3 regions of the Blastococcus sp. SYSU D00820 genome follow, and region 3 is predicted to be linked to each of the others. Evidence: riboswitches for the same ligand, from Rfam matches in the RefSeq annotation. Region 3 holds a riboswitch; each other region holds the start of a gene.
The links. A riboswitch is a leader RNA that binds a small molecule or an ion and turns the genes downstream of it on or off. The one in region 3 is predicted to bind cyclic di-AMP.

Region 1 (5,017 bases), on a different contig from region 3:
CCGTCGGCCCGGACCGTGACCTCGTCACCGAGGACGTCGCGATCGACAAGGCCTGGCCGGCCCGCCGGCTGAACAAGGCGCTCGACGACCTGCCGGGCATCGGGCCGACGATCGCCAGCAAGCTCCTCGCCCGCAAGCGGCCGCACCTGGTGCCGATCTACGACTCCGTGGTGGCGAAGGTGACCGACGCCTACGACACGCAGTGGGAGCCGCTGCGCAGCGAGCTGCGCCGCAACGACGGAGCACTGCACCAGACCCTGCTGCGTCTTCGGGAGCAGGCCGGCATCGGACCGCACGTCTCGGCCATCCGCGTCTACGACGTCATCACGTGGATGGAGGGCAAGAAGAAGGGCTACGCGCCCGCGACGCCCGCCGAGGCGATCGGCGCCGCACTGGCCGACGTCCCCGAGGACGAGTAGCCCGGACGCACGCGACCCCCGCCCGGAGGCCCGGACGGGGGTCGCTGCGTCGGTGCGGCCCGGTCAGGGGCAGCGCTCCTCGCGCTTCACGACGCCGAAGTCGATCTGCCCCTCGACGTCGCCGGTGACCTGCTGGCCGGCGGGGACGTTCTGCGTGCAGACGATCCAGTTCGAGTCGACGACCTGGTTCCGGCTGCCCAGGAGGTCGTGGGAGACGCTGTAGAAGACGCCGAACTGCTGCACCGTGTTCTGGGCGGTCTGCAGGTCCACGCCGACCAGGTTCGGCATGACGAAGTCGACGACCGGCTCGGCGGCGGTCGTGGGCGCGGGCGCCGTGGAGCTGGCCGGGGGCGGCGCGACGGGCTGGGTGCTGGGCGACGCCGTCACCGTCTCGGTGACGACCGAGGGCGTGCTCTCGGCGTCGGCCGACGCGTCGTCCCCTCCCCCGCACGCCGAGACGGCGACGCCGGCGGCGAGGAGCACGGCGAGCGCGGGAAACCGCGGGCGCCGGCGGAGCGGCGTCGATGGCAGGGACCGGAGGTGGTGCGACTGGTGCATGGGAGTGACCGTCGCACCCGCGGGAGCGGTCGTCGGGCATTTACGGTCCGACGCCGTCCCGGATGACTCCGCCGTCCCACCGATCCCGCCCGGAACGCCGACGACCCCCGCCCGGAGGTCCGGGGGGGGGTCGTCTGCGGTGGGATCAGGACGTCACTGGAGCGCGACGGTGACGCCGCCGGAGAAGGCGGAGTCGTGCAGCTCGAGCGAGGCCGGCGTCGTGCCGACCGGCACGTCGAAGATGACCTTGCTGTTCAGCGTGTTGCCGGGGTTGATCTCCTCGTACAGCGAGGCCGAGTTCGGCAGGTAGAACGAGGCCTCGGTGTCGGCGCTGAACTCCTGGCCCTCGGCGTTGCGCAGGGTGGCGTTCTCGCCGAAGAAGCTCTGCGCCTCGTTGCCGATGTTGCTGATGGTCAGGTCGACGATGCAGAAGGTGCCCTGCGCGGTGATGCTCACGTACTGGTCGCCGAGGCTGGTCGCGCTGCAGTCGACGCCGTTGACGACGAACTGGAACTTGCCGTCCAGCGCCGGCTGCCCGATGCCGACGGACGACGACTCGCTGGAGCCGCCGGAGGCCGAGCCGGCGGAGGAGTCGTCGGACCCGCCCTTGCCGGTCTGCGTCGCGATGATGGCGATGACGACGATCGCGACCAGGGCGAGGAACCACGCCTTCTTGTAGAAGGGCTTGCTCGTGGGCTGCGGGGGCGCGGGCTGCTCGGCGGGCGCCTGGAGGTTCTGGACCATGGGATTCCTCGGTGCGTCGGTGGATCGGAGCGCGGACCGGGGGCCCGCTCGACGTCGTCATCGGCGGACCAGTACCGAGACGACTCGGAACGGCCCCATTTCGGATCCCTGTGGTCACAGCACTCCCTGTCGCCTCACAGGGACGTCGGCTCCCGACGCACGCGACCCCCGCCCGGAAGGCCCGGGCGGGGGTCGCGTGGTGTGTTCGGCTGCGGGTCAGCGCACCGGGCCGCGGCCGCGGCCGGCGCCGCCGCCGCGCTTCTTGTTCTGCTCGCCCATCTGCGCGATCAGCTGCTTGATCTTGGCCTGGTTCTCCGGCTTGCGGGCCAGGTCGTAGGCCTTCTTGGCGATACCGGCGACCGCCAGGTTGCGGAGCATGCCCATGGTCGGAACCTCCCTCGGTTGGTTGCCAGGGAGTCTGCCCGCACACCGGGACGGCGAATCATCGCGCACGGGTGATCATGCGTGGCTACGGGCTGTCACGCAGCGCCGGTACGCGGCGATCTCGGAAGGGTCGGGGCCGCAGCCGTCGCCGTCCTCCGCGAAAGGGCAGGTGGGCGCGCGCACTCCGGCTCCGCAACGCCCGGATCCGCTCCCGGTCGGGCAGGCGTGTCGGCGCCGTCGGCCGGGTGGAGACCTCGGCGGGCGGTACCTAGCGTCGTCGCGGTCCGGACGAGACCCGCACCCGCTGCCGCACCCTGGCCGCACTCGCCGGACACCGCCGAACCGGGCATCCGCCCGGGCCGGGGACCCACCGATCCACTGGGGTGAAGCGCTGTCCGGGAACGGACGGCGCCGGGCGACTTCCGCGCCCGAACCCGTCAGCTGACCCGGTAGGCGGTGCACGGAACAGAGGAGAACCGTCGTCCATGACGACCATGCGCACGTCCCTGCCCCGCCGGTCCAGCCGCTCGCTGCGCGGCGCCGTCATCGCCCTGGCGGCCGGTGCCGGGGTGGCCCTCACCCCGGCGGTGGCCTCCGCCAGCGCCGAGGCCCCTGCGGCCGCGGCTCCCGCTGCTGCCGCGCCGGTCGCGGCACCCAACGCCGCGGCGCAGACCGCGGTCGACGCCGCGCTCAGCCAGCAGGGCAAGCCCTACGCCTGGGGTGGCTCGGGGCCGTCGAGCTACGACTGCTCGGGGCTGGTGCAGTACGCCTACCGGGCGGCGGGCATCGAGCTCCCGCACTCGTCGCGCATGCAGTCGACGATGGGCGCGCCGGTCGACCGGGCGAGCCTGCAGCCGGGTGACCTGGTCTTCTACTACTCCCCGGTGAGCCACGTGGGCATCTACATCGGCAACGGGCAGATGGTGCACTCCTCGACCTACGGCAAGCCGGTCGCCGTGGTCGACGTGGACGACATGCCGGGCTACAACTCCGCGCGGCGGATCGCCTGACCCTCGGGTCCGACGCCCGGAGCCCCGGCCGCCGCGCGCGGCCGGGGCTCCGGCGCGGTCAGGACCGGCAGCCGGCGTAGGGCCGGTGCGCCGGCTGCAGCGAGAAGACCGCCTCCGCGTCGCGCGGCCAGGTGCTCAGGAACAGCAGGTTGAACCGCAGGTTGTAGAAGCCGTGCGCCCCGGCGTCGCGGACGGCGGCGGCCACCGCGTCGGCGTCGTGGTGGGCGAAGCGCTCGAGCTCCCCGAAGACGGCGAGGGTGACGGCCTCATCGGCGGCGTCCATGACGACGACGGGCAGCCAGTCCTCGGCCGGCGCGGTCTGGCTGAGCAGGATGTGCACCCGGTTCGGCGCATGGCCGACGCCCGTGCGGCCGCAGGTCAGCGGAGCGGTGCGGACGGCCTCGCCGCCGTTCGGCTCGTACATCTCGGACACCGTCGTCCTCCCCCGTGTCGTGCTGGTGCTGTACCGCGCGGTGCCCAGCCCACCACCGCGCATGCACGCGGGACCGTTCCGACCATCGGTGTGGGTGAGGGCGGCGGCGGATCGGGTGAACCGGCGGGCCTCCGGTGACGGAGCGCGACGGATCAGGGCTGCGCGAACACGCCCAGCTCGGAGACCACCGTGTTGAGCAGCACGCCGCCCTCGTCGGCCACCTCCCGCAGGTAGATGGTCTGTTCGGGGGTCTGCCCGTTGAAGGTCCACGGGCCGCGGGGGCTGTCGTCGACCTCGCCGAGGTCCTGCAGCGCGGCGGTCAACGCCTCGCCGGACACGTCACCGGCCGCTTCCAGGGCCCGGGTGAGGACGTTGGCGGCGTCGTAGGCCTGCATGGCGTACACCGTCGGGAGGACCCCGTAGGCCTCTTCGTAGGCCTGGACGAAGGCCTGGTTGGCCTCGTTGTCGATCTCCGTCGAGTAGTGCAGCGAGGTGCGCACCCCGATCGCGGACGCACCCTGGCCCTCCAGCACGCTGCCCTCCGTGAGGAACCCGGAGCCGTAGAGCGGGATGGTGTCCTTGAGCCCGAAGTCGGTGTACTGCTTGACGAAGGCGACCGCCTCACCGCCGGCATAGAAGCAGAACACCGCGGCTGCGCCCGAGGACTGCGCGCCCGAGAGGAACGGCTGGAAGTCCTGCGTCGTGCCGAAGGGGGTGAGCGCCTGCCCGGCCACGGTTCCGCCGCCGGCCTCGTAGGCCTGGATGAAGCCCGCCACCACCTCCTGCCCAGCGGCGTAGTCGGGTGCCATGACGAACACCGGCCCGATGCCCTCGGCGGCCAGGTGGTCACCCATCGCGGCCGCCACCTGCGCGTTCGTGAACGACACCCGCCAGACGTAGGGGTTGGTCGCCTCGCCGGTGATCGGCCCGGCACCGGCGTTGCCGATCAACAGCACTTTCTGCGCCTCGTTGAACTGCTCGGCCACCCCGAGGGCGGTCGCCGAGTTGACCACGCCGACGACGACGTCCACATCGGAGAGCAGGCCCTGGATGGCGGGCACGCCCGTGTCGGGCCCCTCCCCCTCGTCCGCGGTGACGGTCTCCACCTCGTACTCGCCGAGCCGGCCGTCGTTCTGGTCGAGCCACAACTGCCAGCCGTTCTGCATGTCCACGCCGATCGGCGTGTAGACGCCGGCCTGCGGGATGACGAGCCCGACGGTGATCGAGCCGCCGCCACCGCCGCCGCCACCGCCGCCGCCGTCGCCGCCGTCGTCGCCACCGAGGCTTCCGCCGGAGCACGCGGTGAGGGCCAGACCGCCGATGCCCACCCCCGCGGCACCCAGGAACTGACGGCGAGAGAGGTCGGGGACTGCCATGGATGCCTCCGGGTGTCCGGACGTGCTCCGTCGCACGTCGTCCGCTACGGGAGTTGATCGAACAGGTGCCACCGCCCCCGACCGGCCCGCCAG
Region 2 (5,017 bases), on a different contig from region 3:
CCGTACCGGCGCACCAGGTCCACCGCCACCCGGGCCGTCCCCGGTGTCGGCAGCAGCATCGCGGTCGGCCGGCGCACCACCGGGTAGGGCAGCGCGGCGTCGTACTCCTCCCACCCCGGGGACCGGGAGGCCAGGACCACCAGCGACTCCGGCGGCCGGCGGGCCAGCAGGGCGGCCACGAAGGTCTGGATGCCGCCCTGGCGCGGCGGGAAGTCGTTGGTGACGACGAGGGTGCGCCCGGTGCCGGTCACCGCGGTCCCAGCCTCGTCCAGTCACCGGCCATCGCCACCCGCTGCGGCCCGGTCGGGTGGGAGCCGAAGAACCACTGCCAGGCGGCCGGCGGATCGGGGTCGGAGAGGTTGGTGACCGCCAGCCGGTTTTGCATCGCGACGAAGGCCTCCGGATCCCCGGTGAGGTCGAGGGCGTGCAGGTCGGCCCGGGCCTCGACGTGCCGGGAGACCAGGTTCTGCACCGGGGTGCCCAGCAGGGCGCCCACGCCGATCAGCAGCAGCACCACCGGGACCGCCCGGGGATCGCCGGGCGACTCGGCGCCGGCCCGGCGCAGCAGCGGCGTCCAGCTCAGCAGCCAGCCGAGCGCGGCCATGCCGGCCGCGGCGCCGAGCGCACCCATCAGCGTGCCGGTCAGGACGTCGTCGGTGGCCACGTGGCCGAGCTCGTGGGCGACGATCGACTCGATCTCGTCGTCGGGCAGCTGGTCGAGCAGCGTGTCGTAGAGGACGATCCGCCGCGTCGACCCGAACCCGGAGACGTAGGCGTTCAACGACGTCGTCCGTCGCGAGGCGTCGGCGACCAGGACGTCCTCGACCGGGGTGCCGCTCTCCTCGGCGAGCTCGAGCAGGTCGGTGCGCAGCTGGCCGGCCGGCAGCGACTCGAAGCGGTTGAACGCCGGCTCGATCAACACGGGGTACAGGAACGAGCCAGCGACGACCAGGCCGGCCGCGCCCAGCGACGCCCAGGCCCACCAGGTCCGCGGAGCCCGCCGCACCAGCCAGACGAGGAGCAGCAGGCCCACCGCCGTCAGCGCGGCGTCGATGGCGGTGGAGACGGCGACGTCCCGGAGCCACAGCGGCCAGCTGCGGGTGGACAGTCCGTACCGGTGGCGCAGCACCTCGCCGTAGGCGGAGACCGGAAGGGTGACCAGCCGGCCGACGACGAGGAGCGCGATCGTGCCGAGCAGCACCTGCCATCCCCAGCCACCACCCAGCGGACGGGCCACCAGGCGCACCAGCCGCCCGCCGAGCCGGGTGAGGCCGAGCACGGCGGAGACGGCGAGGCCGAGCAGCAGCGAGGTCAGCGACGCCGGGCGGATCGACGCGGCGAAGGCCTCGGCCCGGGCCACCACGTCCGCCGGCAGCCCCTCGCCCGGCCGGATCGGTGTCGCTCCGCCGGGCGGCTCGGGCAGCAGCGTCCACGGGGTGCGCAGGACGATGACCAGCACCAGGGCCGCGGCGAGTACGCCCGCGACCACCAGCGCGGCCCGACGGGCGCTCACCCGGCCGATCCTAGAGCGGCCGGCCCTGGAGACGACGCGGGCCGGTGACCTCGAGGGAGGTCACCGGCCCGCGTCGCTGGACCCTGTCGTCAGGCGATCCGGCGCATCGCGGTGATCCCGCCCATCGAGTCCACGCTGACGACCTTGACCGGCTGGCCGGAGGTCGAGGCGTGCACCATCTGGCCGTTGCCGATGTACATCGAGACGTGGCTGACCGGGCTGTAGTAGAAGATCAGGTCGCCCGGCTGCAGCTCGGCCCGGGAGACGGCCTGGCCCATCTGCGACTGCATGCGGCTGGAGTGCGGCAGGCTGATCCCGGCCGCCGCGTAGGCGTACTGGGTCAGGCCCGAGCAGTCGAAGGAGTTCGGCCCGCCGGCGCCCCAGACGTAGGGGTCGCCGACCTGTGCCAGCGCGGTGTCGACCGCCACCTGGGCAGCGCCGCTGGCGGCCGCCACCGGAGCGACCACGGGCACCGACTCACCGGCGTGCGCCGCGACGACCGCTGCCTGCTGCGGCGCCGACAGCCGGTCGTACTGGGCCTGGTACTCCGCGATGTCGTCCTGGAGCTGCTGCTCCTGCGCGGTGAGGTCGTCCAGCGTCTGCTCGGCCTCCGCCTCGGCGGCGTCGGCGTCGGCCTGGGCCTGCTCGGCGGCCTCGGCGGCCTCGGACACGTCGGCCAGGACGGCCGTGGTGTGCCCGGCGATCTGGTCGAGCGTGGCCAGCGAGGCGACGAAGTCCTCGGCCGACTCGCTGGTCATCAGCAGGTCGAGCGTGGCCATGTCGCTGCTGCTGGTGTAGGCGCTGCGGGCGACCTGGCGGATCTGGCCGTCCAGCTCGCCGAGCTGCGCCTCGGCGTCGGCGACGGCCTGGCGCGCGGCCTCGGCGGCCGCCTGCTGGGCCGCCAGCTGCTCGCGGGCCTCGTTGACCTGCTCGGAGACGACCTCGAGCTGGTGGCTGGCGTCGGCCACCAGCTGGGCGGCCTCGGCGGCGCTGCCGGCCTGCTCCGGGTCCGCCGCGGCGGTGCCCGGCAGGAAGGTGAGCGTCAGGGCGGCGGTGGTCCCCACCAGGACGCCGCGGCTGAACCGTCGGACGACGGGGCGGCGGAAGAGGGGAAGGCGGCCCGCTCCGTTCGCGGAGCCGGGGTGGAGCTGTTCGCGTGCATGCCCCAGTACAGGGCGAGGGGTCGCCACGGGCGGCGGCTCTCCGTTCTTCCTCAGCAACCGCCTACCGAGTTAGCTGACGGGTTCGGGCTGGGAAGAAAAGGTGCCCTATCTCTGCGCCCCGCTGCCGCGGGACGTGTGCCCCGGCGGACCGGCGCACGCGAGAACTCACCCCAGTGCTGCGGTGGGTCCCCGGTTCACCCCCGGCGACGCGGACCCGAGGGCCCCCGCACACCGGACGGTGATTCGGCGGTGCCCGGCCGAGGTCACCCCGTGTCGGGTGACGACCACTCGGTCGGACGCTGACACGGTACGGACGTGATGCAGTTGTGACAAACGCGCACCCCCTGGATTGTGGGAATACCCACTGTGAGGAGCGACGCCACTCCGTGGCGTGACCACTGGGGTGCGCGAGCCCACGCAGCGTCAGACGGCGGCTGCTGTCCGTGATCCGTGCCGGTCACCGGGCCGCCCCCTCAGCCGGTCCGCCGGCGCCCGCTCCCCCGCCCCGGGGCCGCCCCCGGCTCGTGCCGCAGCGGCGGCACCAGGCCGACGTCGGCCAGCGCCCGCACGGCCCGGCGCTCGACGTCGTCCAGGTCGACGACCACGCCCGGGCCGGGCGCGGCCACCTCGGGTGCCGGCGTCCGGGCGGGACGCCCGGCCAGGGGGACGACGGCCGGGTCCTCGGTCTGCCACGTCGGCGGGACGCCGAGCAGCACGGTGACCACACAGTCCGCGCAGCCGGTGCCGCGGGCGGTGCAGGTGTCGCAGTCGATGAGCATGGCTGCTCTCCTCGATGGCTGGTCTCTCTTCCGCGCCGGACGGTAGGGAGCGCCACCGACAATTCCGGCTCAGGTGCCGGCGTACTCCCAGTGCCAGGGCTCCTCGCGGCCGTTGCCCGGGTCGGCCCACGTGGGGTGCAGGAAGCCGAACCGGCCGGCGTTGGCGACCATCCACTGGTACTGCGGGGTGCCGAACACCTCGATGCCCCCGCAGAGGTCGACCGCCAGCCCCCAGCCGTGGTTGCTGGTGCCCGGCACCGCCGCCAGCGCGGGCTTCTGCCCGTAGAGCCGCACCTGGCTGGCGTAGGTGCGGTAGGAGTCGGTGATGCAGATCGGCGTCCCGAAGGACGCGGCGAAGGCCGCGCTCATGGCCCGGTAGGCCGCCGCCGCGTCGCAGCGCAGCGTGTGCCCGGCGACGCCCAACGGGCACATGGCGCTGGGCGGGATCAGCCCGTTGGGGTAGCCGCCCCACGAGCGCGCGCCGTCGTAGCTCGGCGGGTAGACGGTGTTGCCGCACTCCACCCGCAGAGCTCCGCCGGTCGGCGCCGGGGCGTCGACCGGCGGTCGTTGCCCGAGGCTCGGCCGGCCGATGCCGAGCACCTGGTCGGCCGGCAGCCGCCGCACCACGACCGCGCCGGCGCGGGCGTCGGCGGCCAGCATCGTCTGCGGGTCCAGGGCGATGCCCACGTGCCCGAGCCCGGACTCGCCGGTGCCCAGGAAGACGAGGTCGCCGGGGAGCACGTCGGCCGGGGCGACCGGCACGGTGACGGCGAACAGCCCGGCCTGGTCACCGGGCAGCTCGACCCCGGCCGAGCGGTAGGCCGCCTGGACCAGCGAGCCGCAGTCCCACGACTCGGGCCCGGCGGTGCCCGGCGCGTAGGGCAGGCTCAGCGCGTCCATGGCGGTGGTGACGGCGGTCAGGGTCTCGGCGGGGAGCACCAGCAGCGACGTCGGCTGGCGGGGCAGCTGCGCCGCGCCCGCCTGGGCACCGCCGCCCGAGGCCGCGACGGGCACCAGCCCACCCGGCAGACCCGCCGCCGGCTGGCGCATCTGCGCCGCCGGCGGCGGCGTGACGCCGGCCGCCCGGAGCTCGTCGAGGTAGGCCTGCCAGCTGGCCGCGGTCCGGTCGTTGACGTCGAGCTGCTCCTGCTGGAGCTGGGCGAGCTGCCGGTCGACGTCGCCGAGCGCGGCGTCCAGCTCGCTGGTGACCGCGGCCGCGGCGTCCTCCAGCTCACGCACCTCGGCGGCCAGCGCGTCGGCCCGGGCCTGGGCCTCGGCGAGCGCGGCGGCCGCGCCGTCACGCTCGGCGAGGGCGGCCCGCCGCTGCTCCTCGGCCGCGGCCACCACGGAGGCGGTGTGCCGGTCGACGGCCTCCAGGTAGCCCATCGCGGCGATGACCTCCCCGGGGTCGGCGCCGGTCAGCAGCAGGGTGAGCGGGCTCAGCGCGCCGCCGTCGCGGTAGGCCGCGGAGGCGTACTGCGCGACGACGGCCTGGTGGCGGGCGAGCTCGGCGTCGGCGTCGGAGACGACCGACTCCGCCTCGGCGGCGAGGGCCTGCGCGG
Region 3 (12,676 bases):
TGGACAGCCGGCTGGTGCAGGGCCGCACCGCCGCGGGCGGCTGGTCGCAGCAACGGTTCGCCCGCCGCCGGGCCAACCAGACCGACGCCGTCGTCTCGGCGGCCGCCGACACCGCCGTCCGCGTGCTGCTGCCGCACGCCGGCACCCTCGAGGCGTTGTTCCCCGGGGGCGACCGCGGCCTGGTCGACGACGTCCTGGCCGATCCGCGGCTGCGCGCGCTCGCGGCGGTGCACCGCGGCCCGGCGCTGGAGGTCGGGGACCCGACGCGGGCGGTCCTGGAGGGCACCCCCGCGCAGTTCCGGGCCGTCGGCGTGCTGCTGGTGGAGCCCGGCGACCGCGGCTGACCCCGCGGAACCGCGGTGACGGCGCACGCCGGGGCGCGTAACGTCCTCCGACCGTGTCCGCTCCCCTCATCGACACGACCGAGACCCCCGATCCCGTCCTCGCCGCCGAGCGCGCCCACCTCGACCGCGCCGCGGAGTGCCTGACCGGCATGCGCGCCGCCGCGGCCGCGGTGGTCGACGCCGGTGTCGACGCCTGGGCCTCCGAGCGGCTGGGCGCCGCCCGCGCCGAGCGGCTGCGCGCGCTCGCCGACGACCCCGGCGTCCCCGCCTTCTTCGGCCGCACCGACGGCGCCGCCGACGGGGGTGCCGAGACGTTCCACATCGGCCGCCGGCACGTCCGCGACGCCGACGGCACGCCGGTCGTCATCGACTGGCGGGCGCCGATGAGCCGGCCGTTCTACCGGGCCAGCGCCGCCGATCCGCAGGGGCTGGTGCGCCGCCGCCGGTTCGGCTTCGACGGTGACCGGCTCACCGGCTACGAGGACGAGCTGCTGGCGGCCGGTGACGAGGGCGGGGGCGAGTTCCTGCGCCGGGAGATCGAGCGCCCGCGCAGCGGCCCCATGCGCGACATCGTCGCCACCATCCAGCCCGAGCAGGACGACATCGTGCGGGCGCCGCTGGCGGAGTCGGTGTGCGTGCAGGGCGCACCGGGCACCGGCAAGACGGCCGTCGGGCTGCACCGCGCGGCCTACCTGCTCTACACCCACGCCGGGCAGCTGGCCCGCAGCGGCGTCCTCGTCGTCGGGCCCAACCGGGCCTTCCTCCGCTACATCGAGCAGGTGCTGCCCACGCTGGGCGAGGTGGACGTCGACCAGACGACGGTCGCCGAGCTCACCGCCCGGGTGCCGGTGCGCGCGGAGGACCCGGCAGCCGTCGCCGTCCTCAAGGGCGACGCGCGGATGGCCGACGTGCTGCACCGGGCGCTGTGGGGCGCGATCGCCAAGCCGGCCGACGACGTGCAGGTGCCCCTGGCCGGCCGCCGGTACCGGGTGCCGGTCGAGCGGCTCAAGCGGTACGTCGACGACCTGCGCCGCCGCGGCCGGGCCGGGGACGACCAGCAGGTGCTGCACTACGCCGCCGGCCGCGAGCGGCTGGCGCTGGGCCTGGCCGAGGACGCCCGCCGGCAGAAGGAGGCCGCCGGCGGCAGCCCGACCGACGCCGAGACCCGGCGCGCGGCGCGCAGCCCCGAGGTGCGGGCGTTCTGCGACGCCGTCTGGCCGGCCCGGGACGCCGCGGCGGTGGTCGCCGCGCTGTACACCGACCCCGCGCTGCTCGCCCGCGCCGCCCGCGGCCTGCTGGACGACGAGGAGCAGGCGGCGCTGCGGTGGTCGCCGGCGCCGCGCTCGCTGCGGACCGCACCCTGGACGGCGGCCGACGCGGTGCTCGTCGACGAGGTCGCCGGCCTGCTGGAGCGCACCGGGGGCTACGGCCACGTGGTCGTCGACGAGGCGCAGGACCTCTCCCCGATGCAGTGCCGTGCCATCGCCCGCCGGCTGGCCGCGGGCTCGCTCACCGTGCTCGGCGACCTGGCCCAGGCGACCAGCCCGTGGGCGGCGCCGGACTGGACGCCGACCCTGGCGGGGCTGGGCCGGCCGGACGCCGCCGTCCGGCCGCTCACCCGCGGGTACCGGGTGCCGGGAGAGGTGCTGGACTACGCCAACCGGCTGCTCCCGGTCATCACGCCGGGGCTGGCGCCGGCCACCGCGGTCCGCCGCGATCCGGGGGCGCTGCAGGTGCGCCCGGTGACCGATCTCCTGCCCGCGCTGGCCGAGGTGGTGGCCGGCCTGGCCGCCGGCGAGGGCTCCGTCGGGGTGGTCTGCGCCGACACCGCGGCCGCGGAGGTGGCCGCCGCGCTCCGGGCCGCCGGCACGGAGGCCGGCGTGCTGGCCGACGACGGCTCGGCGGCCGGCCGGGTCGCCGTCGTCCCGGCGACGCTGGCCAAGGGCCTGGAGTTCGACGCGGTGGTCGTCGCCGACCCGGCCGCGATCGTGGCCGCCGAGCCCCGCGGGCTGCACCGGCTCTACGTCGTGCTCACCCGGGCGGTCAGCTCCCTCGTGGTGCTGCACCGCGGCGACCTGCCCGCGCCGCTGGCCGGCTGATGGCCGGGTCGTCGTCACTGCCGCCTCTGTCGTCCCGCCGCGGCGCGGGAGGTTGTGGAACGGGTGGGCACTCTGTTTCCGTGGGTGCCCGACCGTGAGGAGGACCATGGACCGGCGACCCGGCCGGGTCAGCACGCTGCTGAAGCTGGCCGCCTCCATCGTGGTGGCCGGGGCTCTCGTCGCGGCTCTCCTCTTCCCGTGGATCGGCGGCCCGGGCCTGGCCGCCCAGACCTCCACCAGCCTGTTCGGTGACATCCCCGCCGAGCTGACCGACCAGACGCCCCCGGGCAACACCGTGCTGCTCGCGGCCAACGGCGAGCCGATCACCTGGTTCTACGAGGAGAACCGGGCCCCCGTCACCGGCGACCAGGTCGCGCAGGTGATGAAGGAGGCCATGGTCGCGATCGAGGACGCCCGCTTCTACGAGCACAACGGCCTCGACGTCCAGGGCACGCTGCGCGCGCTGGTGATCAACGTCGCCGCCGACACCGTCCGCGAGGGCGGCTCGACGCTGACCCAGCAGCTGGTCAAGCAGACCCTGCTGCAGACCGCCGACACCGCGGAGGAGCGCGCGGCGGCCATCGAGCAGACGGTGGGCCGCAAGCTGCGCGAGGCGCGGCTGGCGCTGGCGCTCGAGGAGGTCTACAGCAAGGACGAGATCCTCACCCGCTACCTCAACATCGTGTACTTCGGGCAGAACGCCTACGGCATCCAGCCGGCCGCCCGGGCCTTCTTCGGCGTCGACGCGAGCGCGCTGAACCTGCCGCAGGCCGCGCTGCTGGCCGGTCTGGCGCAGAGCCCCACCCGGTTCGACCCCTTCACCGACCCCGAGGCGGCCACCGACCGGCGCAACGTGGTGCTCTCCCGCATGGCCCAGCAGGGGTACATCGACGAGACCGAGGCGCAGCAGGCGCAGGCCGCCCCGCTGGGGCTGGCGCCGGCCCCGGCGCCGCGCCGCGGCTGCGTCGAGGCCAGCGTCGGCCCGTTCGTCTGCGACTTCGTGCAGAAGTACCTGATCCAGGAGCTGGGCATGACCCAGACGCAGCTGGACAACGGCGGCTACGTCATCCAGACCACGCTGGACCCCGAGCTGCAGCGCGCCGGCGACGCCGCCGTCCTGAACACCCTCCCGCTGGGCGACTCGCTGGCCGGCATGTTCAGCGCGGTGGAGCCCGGCACCGGGCACCTGCTCGCGCTCAGCGTCAACCGGGTCTTCGGCTACGACGTCAACGACCCGGCGCAGGAGTCCTACAACCTCAACGTGGCCCCCAGCCAAGGCTCGGGCTCCACGTACAAGGTCTTCGTCGCCGCGGCGGCGCTGGCCCGCGGCTACTCCTCGACCTACACGCTGACGACGTCGGACCCCTACGTCTCCCGCGTCTACCGCGACGGTGCCGGCCCCTACGACGTCCGGAACGCCGGCAGCTACCGCGGCACGCTGGACATGACGACGGCGCTGTACCAGTCCTCCAACACCTACTTCCTGGCGCTGGAGGACGCGCTGGGCAGCGTCGAGGAACCGGTGCGGATGGCCGAGGCGATGGGGCTGTTCCAGTTCAGCGACCCGGCCCTGCCGCAGCAGATCATCGACGACAACCGCGGCTCGTTCACCTTCGGCGCCGAGGCCACCAGCCCGCTGGCCCTGGCCAGCGCCTACTCCACGCTCGCCGCCAGCGGCACCCAGTGCGACGTCGTCCCGGTGACCGCCGTGACCGACGCGTGGGGCGAGCCGGCCACCACCCCCGACGGCGAGCCGCTGGCGCTCGGCGACCGGTGCACGCCCGAGGCGATCCCGCCGGGCGTGGCCACCACGCTGAACCAGATGCTGCGCAAGGACGTCGAGCCCGGCTTCAGCGGGCAGACCGGCCGCCGCGCCTACGTGCCCGGCCACCAGATCGCCGGCAAGACCGGCACCTCGCAGGACAACTACTCGGTCGCCTTCGTCGGCTACACGCCGGAGATCACCGCGAGCGTCATGGTGCTCAACCCCAAGCGCAACCAGGACGTCGGCGGGTTCGGTGGCGGCAAGGGCGCGACGATCTGGCACGACGCCATGGCCCCGATCCTCGAGGCCCGCGGCAGCTCCGACTTCCCGCCGGCCGACCAGACCGTGGTGGAGGGCAACACCCGCCCGGTGCCCTCCTGCTCGTCGGTGCGCGCCTGCCAGACGGCGCTGACCAACGCCGGCTTCGTGCCCGCGCAGGCGCGTGTCGACAGCGCCAGGCCCGCGGGCGCGCTGGTGGGCACCAGCCCGCCGGCCGGCGGCCGCGCCGTCCCCGGCCAGACGGTCACCATCCTGGTCAGCAACGGCGCCGACTACGTCGAGCCCGCTCCCGAGCCGCCGCCGGCCGACCCGGGCACCCCGGCGCCGCCACCCGCCCCGGCGCCCGAGCCGCCGCCGGCGCCCGAGCCGGAACCGGCACCGGCACCGGAGCCCGAACCGGCGCCCGAACCGCCCGCGCCGGGCACCCCCGGGGTGCCGCCGCCCCCGCCGCCCGGGTTCACCCGGCCGGGCGGCTGACGCCGGTCCAGCCGGTCGGCCAGTGACTGGGTGAGCAACCAGCCGACCAGTACCACCAGGTGCAGCAGGAACATCCACAGCGCGATGGCCACGGCCGCGCCCACCCCGGTGAGGCCGCCGAAGGGCGCACCGAGGTCCAGCGGCAGGGACAGGAACAGCACGAAGCCCTGCAGGAACCCGGACAGGCAGGCGGCGATGAACAGCGAGCCGCAGACCAGGGCCGCCGGCCGCACCCGGCCGGCGGCCACGACGCCGTAGCCCCACAGCAGCGGCACGGTGAGCACGAAGAGCACCGAGTAGTAGCCCAGCGCGAACCGGCCGATGGTGGCGCCGGCGCCGCCGTCCTCCGCCAGGCCGGCCATCGTGTCGGCGGCCAGCAGCAGGGGGTAGAGCAGCAGCGGGGTGAGGACCACCAGCGGCAGCGCCAGCAGCCGGCCGCGCCAGCCGGTGAGCGTGTCGCGCTGGCTGGTGAACCGCAGGAGCGCGCGGCGCAGGCCCTCGCCGTAGAGCGAGAGCGGCACCAGCGCGATCAGCAGCCCCAGCAGGTCGGTGCCCAGCGCGGCGTCGACCAGCCCCTGCAGGGCCGCCGGTGCGCCGAGCGCGTCCGGCAGCAGGCCCGCCAGCCGGTCGCCGAGCTCCCGGACCCGGTCCGCGCCGGCCAGCAGGCCGGTCAGCCGGAAGGCGACCACGAACAGCGGGACGACGGCGATGCCGGCGTAGAAGGTCAGCCCGGCCGCGATCAGCGCGAGGTCCCGGCCGCGCAGCCGCAGCCGGACGCCGCGCAGCAGGGTGCCGGTCTCGGCACGCAGGCCGCGCCAGGCCCCGGCCGGCGGGGACGGATCGGACGCGGCCTGGCTCACCGGATCGTGCCAGCAGCTCGGGAGGGGCGCGCGACGGGGCTCAGCCGCCCTGGGTCGGGGCGTCCTCGCTGTCCTCGCAGTTGGCGTTGTCCTCGGCGCTGCCGCACTCGGTGGTGCCGCGGTCGAGGTCGCTGTTGTCGCCGCAGGCGGCGATCCCGGTCAGGGAGCCGGCGACGGCGGCCACGACGAGGGCCTTCTTCAGATACAGGACGGGACGCATGCCCACCTCCTGCGCGGCAGAGCGCCGGCCGAAACCCCGGGGTGCCCGCGGGCAGCAGACGGCGTCGGCCCGCCGCAATGTGTTGCTGATCGCTCACTGTGAGCGAACGAATTACACGCAGGTGATTGTCACGGGGCGATAACGCCCCCTACGGTGAGTACGTCCGACGGGGCGCTCCGTCACCGAGATGGGTGACACCCCGTGGACGCCGTCGAGCCGGTCGACCCCTCGGGGAACGCCGGGCCGGGGACCCACCGCAGCACTGGGGTGTAGTGCGCACGCGCACCGGGCGACTTCCCGTCCGAACCCGTCAGCTAACCCGGTAGGCGGCCATGGGAGAACGGAGAGCCGCCGAACCATGGCGACTGCGAACAGCACTGTGCGCGCCGGTCGCGGCTGGCGCCGCGCCGCACTGGTCCTCGCCGGGGCGATCGGGGTGGCCCTCGTGCCCGGGCCGGCCGCTGCCGAGGAGCCGACCAGCTCCGCCGAGGCCGCCGCCCTCCTCGCCGCCCGGGGCCACGAGCTCGAGGTGATCACCGAGGAGTTCAACGTCGCCCGCGACGAGCTGGCCGCCCAGCAGGCCGCCGCGCAGGCCGCCGCGGCCCAGGCCGCCGCCGCGCAGACCGCCGTGCAGGCCGCCCGCGAGCAGGTCAGCGACATCGCCCGCACCGCCTACACCGGCCCCAGCATGGGCTCGCTGCAGGCCATGCTGACCAGCGGCTCGGCCGAGGAGTTCGTCGACCGGGTCGGCCTGCTCGAGACCGTCGCCGACCACCAGGGCGTGGTGCTCGCCCAGGCCGTCGGCGCGCTCGACTCCGCCGCGGCCGCCCAGGCCGCCGCCGACGCCGCCGCCGCCCAGGCGCAGCAGACGTTCGACGCGGTCGCCGCCCAGCAGGCCGACCTCGAGGCCCAGATCGCCGACTACCGGGCCGACTTCGAGCGGCTCAGCGCCGCGGAGCAGCGTGCCGCGATCGAGGCCGCCAGCACGCACGGGGGCACCGTCGCCGGCGCCAGCCGCGACGAGCGCGAGGAGCCGGCCGCCGGACCGGCCGCCGCGCCGTCGGCCCCGGTGGTGGCCAGCAGCAACGCCGCCCAAATGGCCGTCGACACCGCCATGGCCCAGCGGGGCAAGCCCTACGTGTGGGCCGCCGGTGGACCGAGCTCCTTCGACTGCTCCGGGCTGACCCAGTTCGCCTACCGCGCCGCCGGCATCAGCCTGCCGCACTCCAGCCGCATGCAGTCGACGATGGGCCAGGCCGTCTCCCGCGCCGACCTGCAGCCCGGCGACCTGGTCTTCTTCTACAGCCCGGTCAGCCACGTGGGCATCTACATCGGCAACGGCCAGATGGTGCACGCCCCGACCTCCGGTGACGTGGTCAAGGTGGCCAGCATCGACGTCATGGGCGGCTACGCGGGCGCCCGGCGGCTCGCCGCCTGACCCTCGCGCTCGCCCGGAGCCCCGGCCGCCACCTGGCGGCCGGGGCTCCGGCGTCTCAGCTCCCGGACTCCTCGACCGCCTGGAGCAGCCCCCAGACGAAGCGCGCGCGCCGGCCGCCGGGGAGGGCGACCTCCCAGCGGGTGACCACCCCCGGGTCGACGTCGACCGCGCCGGGCAGCCCCGTCACGTCGTCCAGCACGTGCTCCCAGACGCGCAGCGCGCCCGGGCGGGCCGGCGGCACCGCCGAGCCGGGGGCGCGGACCAGGTGCCCGTGCAGCACCTCGCCGCCCGGCCCGGACAGCACCTGCCACCGCAGGTGCGGCCACAGCGGCACCGGCCACCGGCGCACCTCGAGGTCCAGGTCGCCGAAGCGGCGGGGCTCCACCTCGGCCGGCCCGAGGACAGCCGTGCGCAGGGCCAGGCCGCGCGGCGCCCGCGGGCTGTGCTGCAGGGCCTGCCAGCGGGTGTGCGCGGCGTGCGCCTCGCCGCGGGTGGCCCCGAGCCGGGGGAGCGCCTGGGCGACCAGGTCGGGGCGCAGGTCGGCCATCCGGCGCAGCAGCACGAGGCAGAACTCCCGCCGCGCCAGCCCCCGCACGGGCCCGACCCTGCCACGGAGGTCACACCTCGACGCGGGGACGCCCCACCCGGCCCCGCCGTTGGACCGGGGAGACCCCCGACCCCCGAGGACCCGATGAGCCCGCGCACCGCCGTCCCGCTGTTCCGCATCGTCGCCGTCGCCGAGGCGCTGTCCTGGCTGGGCCTCCTGATCGGCATGTACGTCAAGTGGATCGCCGGCACCTCCGAGGTCGGCGTCCAGGTGTTCGGGCCGATCCACGGCGGGGTGTTCGTCCTGTACTGCCTGGTCACGCTGGTCACGGCGCGGGCGCTGCGGTGGTCGGCCTGGACCACGCTGGTCGCGCTCGCCTGCTCGGTGCCGCCGTTCGCCACGGTCGCCTTCGAGCGGTGGGCGCTGCGCACCGGGCGGCTGGACGCCGCCCCCGCGGCCGCCTGACGCCGTGCCGGGCGCGGTGCCCTACGGTCGCCGTCATGCCCGAGCCCGTGCTGCCCGCCACCGCCCGGACCCTGCTGGCCCGCGTCGCGCGCGTCCAGCGCGACGGCCGCGTGCCCGGCGTCGTGGCCGGCGTGGTGCGGGACGGCGGGCTCGCGTGGTCGGCCGGCCGCGGCGACGTCCCGGAGCCGCACACCGACGTGCAGTACCGCCTGGGCTCGATCAGCAAGACCGTCACCGCCGTGGTGGTCATGCGGCTGCGCGACGAAGGCCGGCTGCACCTGGACGACCCGCTGGAGCGGCACGTGCCCGGCACGCCGCTGGGCGACCGGACCGTCGGCCAGCTGCTCGCGCACCTGGCCGGCGCCTCGGCCGAGACGCCCGGGGGCTGGTGGGAGCGGGTACCCGGCGGCTCCCTGGACGAGCTGGCCCTGACCGCGGACGCCGTCGTGCTGGGTGCCGCCCGCCGGTTCCACTACTCCAACCTCGGCTTCGGCCTGCTCGGCGAGCTCGTCGAGCGGCACCGCGGGCGGCCGTGGGCCGACGTCGTCCGCGACGAGGTGCTCGCCCCGCTCGGCATGTCGCGGACGACGACCCGCCCGCAGGCGCCGGCGGCCGAGGGGCGCGCGGTGCACCCGTGGGCCGACGTCGTCCTGCCCGAGCCGGAGTTCGACGCCGGGGTGATGGCCGCGGCCGGACAGCTGTGGGCCACGCTGGCCGACCTCGCCCGGTTCGCCGCCTTCCTGCTCGGTGACACCGGCGACGTGCTGGCGCCGGCGACCCTCGACGAGATGGGGGTGCCGGCGGGGGTCGACTCCTCGGCGCCGGGCTGGTCGGCCTACGGGCTGGGCCTGCAGGTGCTGCGCATCGACGGCCGCACGCTCACCGGTCACGGCGGCTCGATGCCGGGCTTCCTGGCCGGGGTCTTCGTCGACCGCGAGGAGCAGACGGGCGCGGTGTCGCTGGCCAACACCACCAGCGGGATGGACGTGCTGGTGCCCGGGCTGCTGGCCGACCTGCGCGAGGCCGAGCCCCGCATCGTCGAGCCGTGGACGCCCTCGCCGTCCCCGCTGGAGCTGGACCTGCTCGGCGTCTGGTTCTGGGGGCCCGCGCCCTACGTGCTCCGCGCCGTCCCCGGCGGCCTGCTGCACCTGGGGCCGCTGCCCGGCCGTGCCGGGCGGGCCAGCCGGTTCGCCCCGCGCGCGGACGGCACCTGGCTGGGGCTGGACGGCTACCACGCGGGCGAGACCCTGCGAATCGCCCCCGACCACCTCGACCTGGGCTCGTTCGTCTTCACCCGGACGCCGTACGACCCCGAGGCGCCGGTGCCCGGCGGGGTGGACGAGCGCGGCTGGCGCTAGAGCCGGTCGAAGGCGTCCATGGTCGTCTTGACCACCGCGCCATAGGCCAGGTGCGGCACCAGGTCGCTGATCCAGTCGGTGGCCGACCAGGTGCGCGGGTCGGTGATCCCCAGCGCGGTCATCGGGCCGTTGGCGGCGACCAGCACGCCGAGCGTGGTGAGCGCGGTGCCGACCAGGGGCTGCGAGCGGAAGCCCGCCGCCCGCGCCAGCCCGGTCAGGACGCCGACCCCCACGCCGGCCACCAGGCCGGTCATGGGCCCGAGCCCCTGCAGCCGGTTCTGCCGGGTCTCCTCGTCGCCGGGGATCGGCACGTGCGCCTTGCCGGCCAGCGCCTCCACCGTCCGCTCCGGGGTCGAGCTGCTGCCCCGGCCGCGGACGGCCATGTCGAGGTAGGTGACCGCGTTGAGCGCGGTGCTCCCCGCCGCGCCGGCGGCCGCGCCGCGCAGTGCCCAGCTCAGCGGGCTGATGCCCCGCCGTCCCTTGCCGATGGTGCCCAGGGGGGTCCGTTTCGCCATGTCGGGGGCGGTACCCGCCCCGCCGGCCGGGACACGCGGGTGGCGGCCGGCTCCGGGGACACCGACGCTGGGGGAGTGGAGGGCGTCGCGGCGGAGCTGGAGCGGCTGATCGGCGTGCTGCTCGACCAGCGCCGTCCGGGCGCCTCGATCTGCCCGTCCGAGGCCGCCCGGGCGCTCGACGCGGACGGCTGGCGTGCGCTCATGCCCGACGCCCGCGCCGCGGCCGGCCGGCTGGCGGTGACCGGCGCGGTCGAGGTCATCCAGGGCGGGGAGGTGGTCGACGTCGCCACCGCCCGAGGGCCGGTGCGGATCCGCCGCCCGCGCTGACGATCAGCTGCCCGGCACGGGCCGGCGCAGGTAGGCGGCGAGCAGGCGGGCGCAGCGCTCGACGGTCTCGGTGTGCATGACCTCGTAGCCGTGCGTGGACAGCGTCGGCAGCGACAGCAGCGCCGCCTGCGCTGTCTGCCCGGACGCCTTCGCGTGCGAGGCGTCGGAGTCGAAGGACTGCCAGACGGCGGCCCGCGGGTCCAGGCCGAGCTCCCGGCCCAGCGCGAGCAGGTGGTCGCAGATGCGCTTGTCGTAGGCGACCGAGTCGTCGGCGTAGGCGACCACCGGGCCGTCGTCCACCGAGACCTGGTACTCGGCCTCCGCCGGGCCGACCTCGACGGCGAGGGTGACGTCGCCGGGCAGCGTCCGCGCGGCGTACCCGGCGCCGATGCCGCCCATCTCCTCGCTGGTCGACGCGACGAGGTAGACGTCGGCCGGTGGCGGGCCGCCGGCGCGCAGCAGCTCCGCGGCCCGGACGAGGGCGGTCAGCGCGGCCCGGTCGTCGAGGAACCAGCTGCCGTGGAAGTCGCCGAAGCGCAGCAGGCCCCGGCGGCTGTCGTGCACGCAGACGCGGGTGCCCGGGTGCACCCCCGCGGCGGCGAGCTCCTCGGCGGTGCGGCCGGTGAACACGTACACGTGCGACCAGTCCAGCGCCTGGTCGCCCTGGTCCGGCTTGGTCTGCCAGATCCGTGGGCTGTCGGTGGTCGTGTGCTCCGAGCCCAGCGTCAGCACGGCGGTCAGCGTCTCCTCGTCGCCGAGGACGGCGACCGGGCCCAGCCCGAAGTTGCCCGGGTGCATGACGCCCAGCGAGGTGACCCGGAGCGTGCCGTCGGGCTCCACCCGCTTGACCATCATCGTGAGCTCGTCGAGGTGGGCCACCACCCGCACGACCGGGGTGCCGGGGCGGCCCTCGCCGCGCACGAGGGCGACGAGATTGCCCGCGGCGTCCACCCAGGTCTCGTCCGCGAGCGGCTCGAGCTCCCGGCGCACGACGTCCCGGACGGCGTCCTCCTGGCCGACCGGCCCGTAGGTGCGCAGCAGTTCGTCGAGCAGTTCGGACGACGGGCGGGGCACGGCTCTCCTCGGGGACGGACGGCGCTGGGCCGGCGAAGGCGGCTCGGCGGCCGTGGTCTCGACCGCCGAGCCTGGGCACCCGCGGTCGCCGGCAACCCCGGGGTCCTCGGCCTGCGGTGCCCCCGCCTCACGCCGGGTAACCGGCCCGTCAGGGGGTCGGTGCTCCCGTCGACGACCGCCGCGGCGGGGATGCGGTGCCGGGCCACGAGGATGCCCGCGGCCTGCTCGGCGCCCGCCCGGTGAGCCCTACTCGGGGGCGGCCTCCCCGGCCGCGCGCTCGACCAGCGGGGCGACCCGATGGTCGACCAGCCGGCGCAGCGCCAGGGCGGTGTCGGTGCGCTCGACGCCGGGGATGGCGAGCACCTGCTCGGACAGCCGCCACAGGTCGTCGGCATCGCGCGCCACCACCCGGACCAGCAGGTCGGCGGCGCCGGACAGGGCCGTCACCTCGAGCACCTCCGGGATGCCGGCCAGGGCCTCGCCCACCTCGGCGAGGCTGCGCTGCACCACCTGCACGGTCATGTACGCGCCGAGCCGGTAGCCCAGTGCCTCGGGCAGCAGCCGGGTGTCGTAGCCGGCCAGCGCCCCGCCGGACTCCAGCCGCGCCAGCCGCGCCTGCACCGTGTTGCGCGCCAGCCCCAGCCGCTGGGAGAGGGCCATGACCGAGGCGCGGGGGTCCTCGGTCAGCGCCTGGAGCAACCGGGCGTCGGTGGCGTCGAGCTGCGGCATGGCGCGCAGTCTGACATGCGTGGACGCCCAACTACTGCGCGGAGTGCGCGGTGTACGGGACGGTCCTTGCGCAGTACGCACGGTCGATGTTTCGCTCCGGAACGGGGCGGGTCGTGTCACGATGTCGTGAGTGACGTCACACCCCGGCGTCACGTACGTCCACCGACCGCAGCACGCCG

Region 1: linked by a shared signal. The riboswitch ahead of ACI79R_RS10745 (NlpC/P60 family protein) and the one ahead of ACI79R_RS01735 (C40 family peptidase) in region 3 are both predicted to bind cyclic di-AMP.
Region 2: linked by a shared signal. The riboswitch ahead of ACI79R_RS10150 (NlpC/P60 family protein) and the one ahead of ACI79R_RS01735 (C40 family peptidase) in region 3 are both predicted to bind cyclic di-AMP.

The regions. Positions count from the first base shown of each region.
Region 1 covers NZ_JBJGZW010000008.1:11,358-16,374, forward strand. Annotated here, with positions in the region: gene ACI79R_RS10725 (DUF6308 family protein) at 1-419, shown strand, start outside; gene ACI79R_RS10730 (hypothetical protein) at 483-902, opposite strand; gene ACI79R_RS10735 (DUF4352 domain-containing protein) at 1,131-1,721, opposite strand; gene ACI79R_RS10740 (hypothetical protein) at 1,938-2,105, opposite strand; cyclic di-AMP (ydaO/yuaA leader) riboswitch at 2,431-2,576, shown strand; gene ACI79R_RS10745 (NlpC/P60 family protein) at 2,591-3,115, shown strand; gene ACI79R_RS10750 (hypothetical protein) at 3,174-3,548, opposite strand; gene ACI79R_RS10755 (ABC transporter substrate-binding protein) at 3,701-4,924, opposite strand.
Region 2 covers NZ_JBJGZW010000007.1:71,089-76,105, reverse strand. Annotated here, with positions in the region: gene ACI79R_RS10160 (glycosyltransferase family 4 protein) at 1-251, opposite strand, end outside; gene ACI79R_RS10155 (M48 family metallopeptidase) at 248-1,513, opposite strand; gene ACI79R_RS10150 (NlpC/P60 family protein) at 1,603-2,577, opposite strand; cyclic di-AMP (ydaO/yuaA leader) riboswitch at 2,720-2,892, opposite strand; gene ACI79R_RS10145 (hypothetical protein) at 3,150-3,455, opposite strand; gene ACI79R_RS10140 (D-alanyl-D-alanine carboxypeptidase family protein) at 3,525-5,017, opposite strand, start outside.
Region 3 covers NZ_JBJGZW010000001.1:364,524-377,199, forward strand. Annotated here, with positions in the region: gene ACI79R_RS01710 (acVLRF1 family peptidyl-tRNA hydrolase) at 1-344, shown strand, start outside; gene ACI79R_RS01715 (HelD family protein) at 398-2,443, shown strand; gene ACI79R_RS01720 (transglycosylase domain-containing protein) at 2,550-4,964, shown strand; partial or broken gene ACI79R_RS01725 (YhjD/YihY/BrkB family envelope integrity protein) at 4,991-5,824, opposite strand; gene ACI79R_RS01730 (hypothetical protein) at 5,865-6,044, opposite strand; cyclic di-AMP (ydaO/yuaA leader) riboswitch at 6,271-6,388, shown strand; gene ACI79R_RS01735 (C40 family peptidase) at 6,403-7,482, shown strand; gene ACI79R_RS01740 (hypothetical protein) at 7,538-8,077, opposite strand; gene ACI79R_RS01745 (DUF3817 domain-containing protein) at 8,174-8,494, shown strand; gene ACI79R_RS01750 (serine hydrolase domain-containing protein) at 8,530-9,852, shown strand; gene ACI79R_RS01755 (hypothetical protein) at 9,849-10,367, opposite strand; gene ACI79R_RS01760 (DUF3253 domain-containing protein) at 10,443-10,694, shown strand; gene ACI79R_RS01765 (M42 family metallopeptidase) at 10,698-11,768, opposite strand; gene ACI79R_RS01770 (Lrp/AsnC family transcriptional regulator) at 12,015-12,497, opposite strand.